One region of the Clostridium pacaense genome, then DNA from elsewhere that is predicted to be linked to it. Evidence: a T-box and tRNA genes for the amino acid it is inferred to sense, from the RefSeq annotation. Region 1 holds a T-box; the other holds one or more tRNA genes.
What was found. A T-box is a leader RNA that pairs with one kind of tRNA and senses whether it is charged. The one in region 1 lies ahead of pheS (phenylalanine--tRNA ligase subunit alpha), so its partner is inferred to be a tRNA-Phe.
Positions count from the first base shown of each region.

Region 2: it encodes a tRNA-Phe, which carries the amino acid that the T-box ahead of pheS (phenylalanine--tRNA ligase subunit alpha) is inferred to sense. The anticodon was not compared.

Region 1 covers NZ_JAJFEB020000005.1:34,085-41,546, forward strand. Annotated here, with positions in the region: gene pheT (phenylalanine--tRNA ligase subunit beta) at 170-2,602, opposite strand; gene pheS (phenylalanine--tRNA ligase subunit alpha) at 2,644-3,663, opposite strand; T-box leader at 3,800-4,051, opposite strand; gene LK536_RS40145 (xylulokinase) at 4,138-5,658, opposite strand; gene LK536_RS40150 (class II aldolase/adducin family protein) at 5,655-6,311, opposite strand; gene LK536_RS40155 (TRAP transporter large permease) at 6,394-7,462, opposite strand, start outside.
Region 2 covers NZ_JAJFEB020000010.1:46,805-54,266, reverse strand. Annotated here, with positions in the region: gene glgX (glycogen debranching protein GlgX) at 1-1,507, shown strand, start outside; tRNA gene LK536_RS46425 (tRNA-Gly) at 1,665-1,736, opposite strand; tRNA gene LK536_RS46420 (tRNA-Gly) at 1,759-1,829, opposite strand; tRNA gene LK536_RS46415 (tRNA-Phe) at 1,854-1,926, opposite strand; gene rpoN (RNA polymerase factor sigma-54) at 2,150-3,535, opposite strand; gene LK536_RS46405 (MBOAT family O-acyltransferase) at 3,819-5,237, shown strand; partial or broken gene LK536_RS46400 (DUF6783 domain-containing protein) at 5,227-5,328, opposite strand; gene LK536_RS46395 (alginate O-acetyltransferase AlgX-related protein) at 5,437-6,579, shown strand; gene LK536_RS46390 (aldo/keto reductase) at 6,605-7,462, shown strand, end outside.

The DNA of each region.
Region 1 (7,462 bases):
ATTTCTTCTGTAGTTGGCGCGGTGCCCTGTTTTTACCGTCTTTTTGAGTTAGCAGACCATGCGCCCGGAACCAGGCCCCGCAGCCCCGCCCGCCTCCCGCCCCTGGCTCTGGAAACACCAAAAAGCAGAGGCTGCGTACCCCCGCAAACCTCTGCCTCCAAACCTCAAATCAACCTCTAAGTTCAATCCCAAGGCCACTGAGTCCATTCAATATCTTATTCATTACCGCACTGACTTCCTTGTCTTCCAGTGTATGGTCCTTTGCCCGGAAGGTGATGGAGTATGCCACGGATTTATGTCCTGCCAGGACCTGGGCTCCCTCGTAGATGTCGAAGAGCTTATAGCTTTCTAAGAACCTGCCGCCGCGCTGTTCGATGATGTCTTCAATCTGTCCCACCAGGATGTCCTTGGGCACAACCATGCTGATGTCACGGGTTACAGCAGGGAACTTGGCAATTCCGGTGTATTTCCTGTCAAATGTAGTGAAGTCCATGATGGAGGGCATGTCAATAACGGCAACATAAGCCCTGTCGCCAATTTTATAATTGTCTGCCACATCCGGGTGAACTTCGCCGAGGAAGCCTACAACAGTCCCGTCATAGACAATGTCTGCCTTTCTTCCGGGATGAAGATATGGATGCTCCCCATTGGGATTGTAGTGGGGCTTCTTGTGCATGCCGGCTTTATCAAAGAATTCCTCCACAACGCCCTTCATGGTGAAGAAATCCCCATCGCCGTACATACCCAGTGTGAACTGCATGCGCTCATCCGGAAGCTCTGTCAGCGGAAGGGCTATGGGACGGTATACGTTGGCCAGTTCATACAGGCGCACATCCTTGTTGCGTCGGTTGTAGTTGGTTGCAAGGGATGTGAGCATCCCGTTCAGGGAGGTGGTCCGCATCACGCTGAAGTCCTCGCCCAGGGGATTGGAAATGTTCACGGTCGCACGCAGGGGACTGTCTGCCGGAATCAGCATCTTATCAAATACCTTGGGGCTTTCAAAGGAATAGGTCATGCCCTGTGAGAAACCGCAGAATTCAGCAATCTCCCTTGCCAGTTCCTCAATGCGCAGCTTGTAAGACAGCTTTCCGGTGGTTGCCTCGCCGGATGGAAGGGTGGTTGGGATCTTGTCATATCCATAGAACCTTGCAACCTCCTCTGCCACGTCGGCCATTCGTTCCAGGTCCTGCCGCCAGGTAGGTGCAATAACCTCTTTTGTATCAGCGTCATAGCCCAGTTCTATCATCTTGAAGTATTCCAGCATGTCTGCTTCCGGGATATCCGTGCCAAGAAGCCTGTTAATCCTGGCTGAATCAAATGGTATCCTCTTCTCTTCCTTTTTCACGGGATAGATATCGATGATGCCTCCGATTACCTCGCCCGCCCCCAGTTCTTCAATCAGCTGGCATGCGCGGTTTACTGCTTCCTCTGCCGTGTTGGGGTCCAGGCCTTTTTCATACTTGCCTGAGGCATCAGTGCGCAGTCCCACCTTTTTGGCGGATAAACGGATGTTGGTTCCGTTGAAACATGCGGATTCGAATACCATGGTCGTTACGTCGTCTGTAATCTTGGAGTTCTCACCGCCCATGATTCCCGCGATGCCCACTTCCTTTTCCCCGTCATTAATCATGAGGATGGTGGAGTCCAGCTTCCGCTCCTGGCCGTCCAGGGTCTGGAACACATCCCCGTCCTTTGCACATTTTACAATGATTTCATGGCCGGCCAGCTGGTCATAGTTAAATGCATGCATGGGCTGTCCGTACTCTTCCATCACGTAGTTGGTTATGTCCACGATATTGTTGATGGGACGGATTCCGCTGGCAGCCAGACGGCGCTGCATCCACTGGGGGGATGGGGCAAGCTTGATGTTCTTGACCATCCTTGCGCAGTAACGGGGGCACAGCTGGCTGTTTTCAACGCGTACCTTCAGGTAATCATTAATATCCTCATCATTGCCGGTCTTTGCGACGGACGGCGCCGTGAAGGATTTTTTAAAGGTGGCTGCCGCTTCCCTGGCAATGCCGATTACACTGTAGCAGTCCACGCGGTTGGATGTGATTTCATATTCAAATACCACATCCCGCAGTCCCATGACAGCCACCGCGTCTTCTCCCGGTACACTGTCCTTTGGAAGGATGTAGATGCCGCTCTCCGGCGCGTCCGGATACATATCCCGGTCAGCTCCCAGTTCCTCGATGGAACACATCATGCCGCAGGACTCCACGCCCCTTAATTTGCCTTTCTTAATCTTAATGCCGTCCTCAGGAAGGGCGCCGCCGTCATGGCCTCCTGCCACGCGTCCGCCGTCCAGGACCACGGGAACCTTTTCGCCCACCGAAGCTTCCGTTATATTGGGCGCTCCTGTCACAATCTGGACAGGCGCGTCAGCCCCCACATTGACCTGGCACACCACCAGTTTGTCCGCATCCGGGTGGCGCTCAACAGAGAGCACCTCGCCCACTACGATATTTTCCAGGTTCTTATCCAGACAGGAATAGCCTTCCACCTTTGTACCTGTGAGTGTCATGGCATCCGTGTATTCCTGGGCAGTGACATCAAGGTCCGGCACATATGCTTTAATCCATGATAATGCTGTATTCATATTGGTTCTCCTTCTATATTCACTAATCAATCATGTATGCATCAGAACTGTTTCAGGAAACGGATATCGTTCTCATACAACAGGCGCATGTCATCAATCTCATACTTAAGCAGTGCAATACGCTCAAGGCCAACGCCAAACGCAAATCCGGAGTACTCATCCGGGTCAATGTTGCACATCTCCAGCACATGAGGATGGACCATGCCGCAGCCCAGGATTTCAATCCAGCCGGAGCCTTTGCAGAACCGGCAGCCCTTGCCGCCGCATTTGAAGCAGGTCACGTCCACCTCTGCGCTGGGTTCTGTGAATGGGAAATGATGGGGACGGAACTTAACCTTTGTCTCTGGTCCGAACAGTTCTTTTGCAAATTCTGCCAGTGTGCCCTTTAAGTCGGCAAATGTAATGTTCTTGTCAATTACAAGCCCCTCAATCTGATGGAAGGAAGGTGAATGGGTGGCATCTACCTCATCGGAACGGAATACACGTCCCGGTGCAATCATACGGATGGGAAGCTTTCCCTTTTCCATGGTACGCACCTGCACGGGGGATGTCTGGCTTCTTAAAAGGATGGTGTCGTTGATGTAGAAGGTATCCTGCTCATCCCTGGCCGGATGGCCCTTCGGGATATTCAGCTTCTCGAAGTTATAGCGGTCGTATTCCACCTCGGGTCCTTCCACCACCTCATAGCCCATGCCCACGAAGATGCGCTCCACCTCTTCCAGGGCGATTGTATTAGGGTGGCTGTGGCCCACATTATTCTTCCTGGCCGGAAGGGTGACATCAATCACTTCCTTCTTAAGCTGCTCTTCCCTGGCCTTTCTTGCCAGTACATTCTTTGTCTCCTCCAGCCTGGCTTCGATAATGGCCCTGGCGTCATTGACCATCTGCCCCACCTTGGGGCGCTCCTCAGGGGAAACATCCTTCATGCTCTTTAAAAGGCTTGTGAGTTCTCCTTTTTTGCCCAGATAGGACACACGGATATCATTCAGCTTTTCCAGCGCATCGGAAGCTTCGATTTTCTTTAAGGCTTCTTCTTTGATTTTCTCTAACTGCTCTTTCATGGCTTCTCCTTTTCTGATTCTTTGTCGGGCGGAACATGCCGGCTTTTTGCCGGTACATTATAAAAGTGTATACAATCGCCCGCATGCTGTACCGCATCTTATTGCAAACATCAAAAAAAGCCCCGCCCCTTCCATACGAAGGGACGAGACTCTAAAGCTCGCGGTACCACCCTGATTCCTGCAAAGGCCATAAGACCTGTCAATGCAGACACTCAATGCACGTAACGTGTGCTTAACGTCATGGACTACAGGAATTGTTACATCCTTTCATTCATGCAGCTCCGGTGGGAATTTCAACATGCCATCTGAACCTGGGCAGACTTTCAGCCGGTGGCCTCCCCTCTCTGATGGAAAATGACTGTCTACTGTACACTTTCAATGCTTTTAGCAGATTTTAATCTTAAGGTACATTCTAGCTGGATAATTTGAAAATGTCAAGAGGGATTCAAATTATTTGTGGAGTTCTCCCACGTTCTAATTCCAATATAACCTTTTTGTATTTTCATAAATATCTTTATATTTTTTAAACTGCTCTTCATAGACCCGGCGGTTTGAACTGTCAGGCCATATGATATTTCCCTGTCCTGATAAGACTCTTCCAAACTCTCTTGTGATTCCGTTTTCATGTATGCTCAGTCCGGCTATAATCATATCCCCCAATGTCTCCGTCTCATTATTCTTAAGCTGTATGATGGGATGTTGTAATACATCCGCTATTATCCGGCACCAGACTACACTGTTGGCAATTCCGCCACCCAGAGGAATAGGATTTTTAATACGTGAATCCACCCCCAAGGTTTCCATGCAGTCTTTTAGTGAAAATGCAACCCCCTCCATAACTGCCCGGACAAAACATCCGTAATCACTCTCAAGCCCAATGCCGAAAAACAGGCCGCGGGTCCGGGAATCCCATATGGGAGCCTTCTCTCCTGATAGATAGGGAAGATATATGATTCCTCCTGCTCCCGGCTTGGTATCCTCTGCCAGTTCATTGAAATAATCATAGATATTCTTTCCCTGTAACTTCGCCTTTTCCTCCACAACCCCGCCAAATACATCCCTGAACCATCTCAGAGAAATACCAGCATTATCCGTTGACAGAATAACCGTATATAGTCCATCAAACGGACTGGCACAGTTCAGCGCGCGTTTATCACGGATAGGCTTGTCGCTGATATAGCACAGTCTCCCGCAGCTCCCCAAAGTAATAGCCACATCCCCGGCGGTTATTGCTCCTGAACCAGTTGTGGCTACCACCGTATCAAGGCACCCCGCAGTTACAGGCGTCCCTTCCTTAAGCCCGGTAATGACCGCTGCTCCTTTTGTAATACACCCCACAATGTCTGTTGATGCGTAAATGTCAGGGAGAAGCCTTTCGGGTATCTGGGATTTTTTAACAATTACATCTGACCATTGTCCGGTATTTATGTCCGCAAGCAGAGTAAGGCTTGCTCTGGGACGGTTGATGGAAAATACACCCGTAAGTTTATGTATTATGTATCCACTGGGTACCAGGAACTTATGCGCTTTATGCATCAGTTCTGGATGATTGTCTATCATCCATCTGAGATTCGAAAGTGCAAATGTGCCCCCGGCAAGACGGTTGGCTGTTATGGAAAAAATCAATTCCTCCCCTACATTTTCTTTCAGCCACCCTACCTGTCTTTCAGCGCGTAAATCGTGATGTCCGATTGCATTATAAAGCGGTTCCCCTTCTTCATCCACTATCGTCACTGCGTTGGTACAGCTTACACTCACTGCTACAATCCGTCCTGCATCTATCTTCTGTTCATCGAAGCATTGCCTGAGATTTTTGATAACGGCATTCCACCAACACATGGGGTCCTGCTCTGTCCATCCTTCATGCGGATGTATCATGGGGTATTCCTGGTATGCATGTCCCACCATACATCCTCCTGTATCATATACAGTACATTTAGCCCCCGTAGTCCCTATGTCTATCCCCAATAAATATCTGTCATGATCTTCGTTCATTGGAAATCCATCCCCTTTATTTCTCTTCTTTGTCCCCTGCCATATCGGGATATCTGTTCATTAGTAAGAGCCTTGCCTCGATTTCCTAAAATAAAATTTATCTCAGCATTTTCTTCTATCTCCTCAACAATATTAAGGGCCTCTTCTAAGTCATTGCCCACACAGAGAACACCATGATTTTCCAGCAGAACAGAATTGCGCCAGGAGATAATCCTACTTACTGCCTCTGCCAATTCCGGCGTTCCTGACGGAATATAAGGGACAACAGGCAATTCTCCCACACGCGTGGCATAACCCGCCGTATAAACAGGCATCGCACACAGGAAATTCAATTCTTTAAGGCAGGAAAGAGCAACCGCATGGGGACTATGTACGTGAATCACAGCCCCCACTCCCTGATAGCGGTAGCATGCAAGATGCATCTGCCACTCTTTTGACGGCTTGGCATCAACACACGCCCGGTAACTCCCATCTTCCCTCATCCTCACAACATCTTTCGTAGCGACCATCTGAAGGCTCTTTCCTGAGGGCGTTATAAACACCTCATCCCCAATACGGATACTTACATTCCCTCCCGAACTACTGACCAGCCCCCTTTTATGGATTAAATGACAATATTCCACCATTTCAAAAACACATTTTTCCACATCCATTTATTTCCACCCTCCATAGCACAACAGACAGGGGAATACCTTGAATCTATTTCCCTGTCTGAAAGCTGTAACATACTTTTTCTCACAAAACCAATCGCGGAAGAAACAATACAAGGTCAGGTATGTAGGTTACCATTAACAGTACAATCACTAATGGTATATAAAACGGCATGACCTCTTTAATCATCTTGTCCAGCGTGATATTGGCAACTCTCGCCGTTGTGAATAAGCACATGCCAATTGGCGGAGTAAGGAGTCCAATCATGAGATTGAGTACCATTATTACCCCCAAGTGAACGGAATCGATACCCACAGCCTGACACATAGGGACCAAAATCGGTGTTAATATCATAATTGCAGCATTACATTCCATAAAGCAGCCTATAATCAACAAAAAGAGGTTAATCAGGAATAATATCACCACCGGATTTTGACTAAAAGTAAATACTTTATTCATAAGATAAGTGGGTATCTGACTCTTAATCAGCAAGTAACCATAGAGCGAGGATGCCCCAACAATCACTAAAATCATGGAACTCTCTTTCACTGTGTCCGCACATATCTTCATAAATCCGCGTAAGTCGAGGCTTCTATAGAAAATCGATGTCAGCACAAGGGCGTAGATAGCAGCCACCACAGCGGCTTCCGTCGGAGTGAAAATCCCAGATAGCATACCTCCAATCAGTATGACCGGCGTTAGAAGCGGCCAGAATGCTTCTTTAAAAGAAGCCCAGGTGCGTCCTATATCCACCTTATTATTTCTTGGATAATTTCTCCTGTGTGCAATAAACATAACCAGGATTGTCATTGATATCCCCATCAATATGCCCGGTATGATTCCTGCAACCAACAACGACGCGATTGACGTGCCTCCCATAACGCCAAACATAATCAGAGGAACGCTGGGTGGTATCACAGGACCCACCGTGGATGACGCCGCTGTAACAGCTGCTGAAAATGGTGTGTCAAATCCAGCATCCTCCATAGCTTTGATTTCTATGGTTCCAAGCCCTGCCGCATCAGCAACTGCCGAACCGCTCATCCCTGCAAAGATAATACTGGCAAATATGTTCGCTATTCCCAATCCGCCCGGAATCCAGCCCACCAGTTCATTCGCAAACTTGAAAATCTTCGTGGTAATCCCACCCGTA
Region 2 (7,462 bases), on a different contig from region 1:
GGAGAAAATCCCTTATCTGGTGGAGCTGGGAGTCAATGCAGTGGAACTCATGCCCATATTCGAGTTTGACGAGATGCTGGATTACCGGGAAGTGGATGGGAAAAAGCTGTATAATTACTGGGGCTATAACACGGTCAGCTTTTTCTCGCCCAATACAAGCTACACGGCCAGCAAGGAGTACAACCGGGAGGGGAATGAATTAAAGCGTCTGATTCATTTGCTCAATGCCCATGGGATTGAGGTCTATCTGGACGTGGTGTTCAACCATACGGCCGAGGGCAATGAAAACGGTCCATTTTTCTCCTTTAAGGGTTTTGACAACAATATCTATTACATGCTGACCCCGGAAGGTTTTTACTACAACTTCAGCGGCTGCGGCAATACGCTGAACTGTAACCACCCCATTGTCCAGCAGCTGATAGTAAGCTGCCTGCGTTACTGGGTGACGGCTTACCGGGTGGATGGCTTCCGGTTTGACCTGGCTTCCATCCTGGGGCGCAATGAGGACGGCTCACCCATGGAAAAGCCGCCGCTTCTGCAGCAGCTGGCATTTGACCCCATCCTGGGGGACGTGAAGCTGATTGCAGAGGCATGGGATGCAGGGGGATTATACCAGGTGGGGAAGTTTCCTTCCTGGAACCGCTGGGCAGAGTGGAACGGCCGTTACCGGGATGATATCCGCAGGTACCTGAAAGGGGATGAAGGCGCGGCAGCCGCCGCGGCCCTGCGTATTGCAGGTTCCAGCGACATATATGATCCCTCTGTCCGTGAGAATGCATCCGTGAACTTCATTACCTGCCATGACGGTTTTACCTTGTATGATTTATACTCTTACAATGAAAAGCACAATGAGAGCAATGGATGGGATAATACCGATGGCAGCAATGACAATCACAGCTGGAACTGCGGGGCGGAGGGGGAGACAAGGGACGAGGCGGTCAATACCCTGAGGAGGCGGATGATACGCAACGCCTGTGCGGTACTAATGTGCAGCAGGGGAATCCCCATGTTCCTGGCAGGGGATGAGTTTGGCAATACGCAGTTTGGAAACAATAACCCCTATTGCCATGACGATGAGGTGTCCTGGCTGGATTGGGGCCTTCTGGAAAAGAACCAGGACATATTCCGGTTCTTCAAGTTCATGATACATTTCCGTAAGGAGCATCCGGTGCTGCGTTCTAATATAAGCGACGGATTTGGAGGGCTTCCGGATATCAGCTTCCATGGCACAAGTCCATGGGTTGAAGGATTTTCCGGTTATGACAGGTACATCGGTGTCATGATGGCAGGCCAGGAGGATGGGAAGCAGCCGGAGACAGTCTATATTGCCAGCAATGCGTACTGGGAACAGCTGGAGGCAGTGCTTCCTCAATTGCCGGATGGCATGGAATGGTTCCGGGCGGTCAATACGTGGGATGCACAAGTCAGGGAGTCCGGGCCTGTGGAGCCAGGATTTGTGATTCCGCCAAGGACGGTGATGGTCTTTTGCGGCCGGGTGAAGGGATAGAGGGAAAAGGATAGGTGGGAAACAGATAGAGGGGAAAGGATAGATGGCCCGATTCCCATCTGGACAGAATAGGAAGTGTCTACAACTGTCTACATCATTCTGGAGAACGCAAAGGCTGGAATCCTTTGTAAATCAAGGGATTCCAGCCAATAAAAAAAGCGCGAGACGGGATTCGAACCCGCGACCCTCGCCTTGGCAAGGCGATACTCCACCACTGAGCCACTCGCGCATATATAACTGATTCAGTTAAAAGCAGGTGATGGGAATCGAACCCACGTATCTAGCTTGGAAGGCTAGTGTTCTACCATTGAACTACACCTGCATTCTGCTGATATGATCTCAGCAGTGCCCAGAGCCGGAATCGAACCAGCGACACGAGGATTTTCAGTCCTCTGCTCTACCAACTGAGCTATCTGGGCATCTATCCGCAGATTCTGATGAACAATCCTGTTCTTCTTTATCATGCCGACAACGCTAATATTTTACCCAGTTTTTGCCCAATTGTCAAGTGAAAATACAAAAAATTATTTTTTATTTTTACCTTTTTCAGATGATGGATTGAAACACTGACTATCCGCTTTGACGGGAGACAGTTAAAAACCGCGGGGAAGCAATGGTTTTCCCCGCGGCCATGCACGCCTGTCACACATATTCCTTCCGTCCGCTGGCATCTGCAATCCCTTCTTCTTCGCGGTATTTGGCAACCGTCCTTCTGGAGATGGAGATACCGCGTTCAGCCAGCTTTTCGCCCAGCAGGCGGTCGCTGTAGGGCTTTTTCTTATCTTCGGCGTCTATGATTTCCCGTAGCGCCCGTTTGATGTCCGCGGCAGTGACGGCGGAGGCGTTATCCGGGTCAGCGGTATTTTCCTGGACAGAGACTTTGCGGGAGAAGAAAAAGTTCATAGGGTATACGCCCCAGGAACACTGGAGGTACTTCTTGCTTACAGCCCTGCTGACCGTGGACTCATGGATGTCCAGTTCCTGCGCAATGTCAGCCAGCTTCAGGGGCGCCAGATGGGAGGGACCGTAGGTAAAGAAGCCTTCCTGATGTTCCAGGATGGATTTGGAAACCTGCATCAGGGTCTTTCCCCTCTGGGTCACGCACTGCCTCACCCATTCCGCCTGGCGGATCTTGTTGCTCAGGTATTCCTTCAGTTCGGCAGAATCGGGGTTGCGGTTCATCTGGCTGTAGTAACTGTTAATCTCTATATTCGGGTACATGGACTCATTGAGAAGTATGTCAAAATGTTCCTTGAATTTAACAATGGTCACGTCCGGTATGATGTATCTGAGCTTTTCCCTGCTGCTGAAGGAGACTCCGGGTTTGGGGTTCAGCGACTTGATGATCTGGCAGTATCCGGCGGCCTCGGCCTGGGACAGGTGCAGCTTCCTTGCAATGGCGGGAATCTGGTTCCTGGCCACCATTTCCAGGCAGCCATTAATGATGGAACTGAGGACAGGGGTCAGCATCTGGCGCCGTTCCAGCTGAAGCGACAGGCATTCCTCCAGGTTCCTGGCGCAGACGCCTGCCGGGTCCAGCTGCTGGAGGGTATATAAAAGTCTTTCCACCACAGACAGGTCGGTCTGAAAGTAAGAAGCGATATCCTCCACGCCCTCCCCCAGGTAGCCTTTGTTGTCCAGGGATTCCAGCATGAATTTAATCATGTCGGTTTCCAGGCTTGAAAACTCCTCGGTAACCAGCTGGGACCACAGGTAATCCTGTAAGGTCTCGCCGTCGTCCGTGTTGATGTTCCAGCTGTTCTTAAAATCATAATCATCGTCATTATTCTGTCTCTGATAGAGGTAATAGTTCTCTTCATTAAAGGAATTCAGCCACTGCTGTTCCTCAATCGATTCCTTCTGCTGATTCCCGGCAGGAGGCTCCACGATATCAATCACAGGATTTTCCAATGCCAATTCATTAATATAGGTATTCAGCTCCTGAGAGGTCATCTGCAGAATCTCAGCCGACTGTATCATCCGCTGGGACAGGGTCTGTGTCTGCTTAACCTGCAGTTTTAAATCCATAACACTTCCTTCTTTCATCTTAAGTCCAATGTTTTTTTGACCATACAATTATATCACAGAAGCCTGTCCAGCACAATCAAAGACTTGAGATGCTTCAGCTATCCAGGTTCATGCCTTGCCATGGTTTTTAGATATCCGTTGATTGGAACAGAATGATATGGTAGGATAATAGTACGGATTCAGCCCCGCCCTTCTGGATGGGGATTCCATGTACGCATACCCAGGCAGTTTTGGACATTCATTCCCGCCTGGGCACGCCTAAAAAAAGGAGGATTCTCCCGCCATGCTGTTCAGTTCAATGATATTTTTATGGCTGTTTCTGCCATGTGTCCTGATTCTCAACTTAATACTTCCCCCCAGGACCGGAAACTGGTTCATGATTGCAGCCGGATTTATATTCTATGCCTGGGGTGAACAGGAGTACATCTGGGTGTTGCTGCTATCCCTTCTGGTCAATTACTGTGGCGCGCGGCTCATGGGGAAGGCTGCGGATTCACGGTCTCAAGGCTTTGGGTGCCGTCCCGCCGTCCTAATCCTGCTTCTGGTATTTAACCTGGGCTTTCTGGGATATTTTAAATATTTTGATTTTTTTACGGACCTACTGGGGAAATTGTCCGGCAGGCAGATCATGGCCCCCAGGAACCTGCTTCTGCCCATTGGCATATCTTTTTATACCTTTCAGATGATTTCTTATGTCATCGATGTATACAGGGGGGATATACCGGCTGAAAGCCGCCTGTCCCACCTGGCGCTGTATATTTTATTTTTTCCGAAAATGATCCAGGGGCCTATTGTCCGCTATGGGGGCTTTGACGCATGTATCCATGACCGCCGTGTGACGCCTGAGACATTTGCCTACGGGGCCAGGCGCTTTATCTATGGACTTTCCAAGAAACTGATTCTTGCAAACCAGTTCGGAAGTGTGGTGGATAAGGTACTTTCCCATCCCATAGAGCAGATCAGCGGAGGGCTGGGCTGGTACATCGGGATTCTCTATACCCTTCAGATTTATTTTGATTTTTCAGGGTATTCCGATATGGCGGTGGGGCTGGGGAAAATGCTTGGCTTTAATCTGCCGGAGAATTTCAATTACCCGTATCTGGCGCGGAATGTGGGGGAGTTCTGGCGCAGGTGGCACATTTCCCTGTCCAGCTGGTTTAAGGACTACCTGTATATTCCGTTAGGCGGAAGCAGGAAGGGAACCATGCGCACCTGCCTGAACCTGATGATTGTATTCCTTTGCACCGGTTTCTGGCATGGGGCCGGGCTGTCCTTCATTGCCTGGGGCCTGTACTATGGCGTCCTGCAGGTGGCGGAACGGCTTTTCCTGAAAAAACGCCTGGAACATTTACCAGGAATCATAAGTTTCCTGTATATGTTCTTTGTCACGGTCATCGGATGGACCATGTTCCGGGCGGATTCCCTTACAAGAGGGGTCATGCTTCTTGGGCAGATGTTTGCCATGAGACCGGGGGTTTATGACATTTCCATGTTCATGACACATAAAACAACGGTATTCATGATGATTGGAATCGTGCTTTGCGGCCCGGCCCAGGCCCTGGCGCCAGGACTTAGGCGCCATATGACGGATGAGGAAGGCATTTCCCTTATGGAGGGAGCGGGGCTGATCCTGCTGTTTGCATACAGCATCGCGGTGGCTGTGGGCAGTACATATAATCCATTCATTTATTTCAGGTTTTAGGGCGTGTTTGAAAATTGCTTTCCGTTAGCTGTGCGTCCCACTTTGTGGGAGATTTGGTCCCGATGAGGGAGGCGTAGCGGGCTACGTTGACCGAATTGGGACCAAATATGCCGCGAAGTGGGGCGTGCAGATGGCGGGAATGAATTTTCAAACAGGCCCCAGGGCTTTTGGCCCAGTCCGGCAGGGAGGTTGGCATTGGATGAATAAGCGGATGAAAGCATACATAGTTTCAGGCATGTTCCTGGCAATGATGGTGCTGCCACGTATTCTGTTCATTCCCTTGAAGGGATATGTGGATACGGAAAATTATGAGAACCGGGTTTATCAGGAGAAACCTGTGCTGGACATACAGGGACTTTCCCGGTATCCCGGCCTTTATGATGCTTACTTTAACGACCATCTGGCTTTTAAGAACCCACTGGTGGCATTTGTGAAGCTGGCGGATATACGGGTGTTTGGCGAGGTGTCCTCGGATGCGGTGCTCATGGGGAAGGACGGGTGGATGTTTTATAAGTTAAAGGGGGAAATGGAGGACAGTCTGGCGGATTACCAGGGAACCAACCATTATTCAGAAGGACAGCTGGAGCAGTTTGCCGGTTTTTTGCGGTCGGCGGACAGGAATCTTGACAGCCGGGGAATAAAATTCATTTTATATATTGTCCCCAACAAGGAGCAGGTGTATAGTGAATACATGCCGTCTTCCATTAAGGTGGTGAATGAGGAATCCAGGGCGGACCTTTTATACGCCTATCTTAAGGAACATACGGATGCCGATGTGTATTATCCGCTGGAGTCATTCAGGCAGGCCAGCCAGAACTGGTGCCAGATTTACCGCAAATACGATACCCATTGGAATGATATGGGCGCCTTCCTGGCAGCGCGGATGCTGATTACGGATATCAACCATGAAAAATTCGGCCCGGAGTCCTACATGGGATATACCATAGAGGACAGGGGAACTTTCAGCGGGGATTTGGCCGTCATGCTGAACCTTCAGAAATATTATGATGACGACCCGTTCCTGAAGGTGGCGGACTACCGTGAGGATATCACCTATTCCCTGGACTTCCAGAACCAGAGGGAGACAGTCACCCGTTACATTTCCGATGTACAGGATGAGGAACGGAACGTTCTTATATTCAGGGATTCCTTCGGCGTCCATATGGCGGAGTACTTTGCAAAGGAATATCCCCAGGTGACACTGATGGATTACCGTACGGAAGACTGCGCCGCCGCTGTCAGGGAGCTTAAGCCGGATGTTGTGGTGATTGAGGTGGCGGAGCGGTATACGGACTATATGTTTGGGCTGCTGGAAAGCCTGGGGACCATGGAGTGGGAATGATTTACTAATAAAGGAGGATTTTATCATGCAATACAGGACAATGAGGTTTCAGAAGGCTGAGGACAAGGTATCCCTGCTTGGGTTTGGATGCATGCGCTTTCCCAAGACGGAAAGCGGGGACATTGACCAGGAAAGGGCTGGGAAGATGCTGGACACGGCCCTGAAGGCCGGCGTGAATTACATAGACACGGCGTATCCCTACCACGATGGGGAGAGCGAGCCGTTCCTGGGGCGGATACTGGCAAAGTATGCAAGGGATTCTTATTATCTGGCAACCAAGCTGCCTGTATGGCTGGTTAATACGGCGGATGAGGCGCAGGCTGTGTTCGATGAGCAGCTGGACCGCCTTCAGGTCAGCTATGTGGATTATTACCTGTTCCATGCCCTGAACCGTGAACGCTGGGAGAAGCTTAAAGGTTCCGGTATCATTGAGTGGGCGCAGCAGTTAAAACAGGAAGGGAAGATCCGCCATCTTGGATTCTCGTTCCATGATGATTATGAGGTTTTCAGGGAAATCATCACCTACAGGCAGTGGGATTTCTGCCAGATCCAGTATAATTACATGGACAGGAACATCCAGGCAGGGGACCGGGGATATAAACTGGCAAGCAAGATGGGGATTCCCGTTATTGTCATGGAACCTGTAAAAGGCGGCATGCTGTCCGGGCTTCCCGGGGATGCGCAGGCAATCCTTGAGGCAGCAGATCCCGGGCGTTCCCCTGCGTCCTGGGCCCTGCGCTGGGTGGGCAGCCATCCTAGCGTGAAGCTGGTATTAAGCGGCATGTCCTCCGAGGAACAGCTGGAGGATAATATAAATACCTTCAGCCCCTTCGTACCCTTGAGCAGGGAAGAGGAAAATATCATTGAACAGGCAGCTCAGACC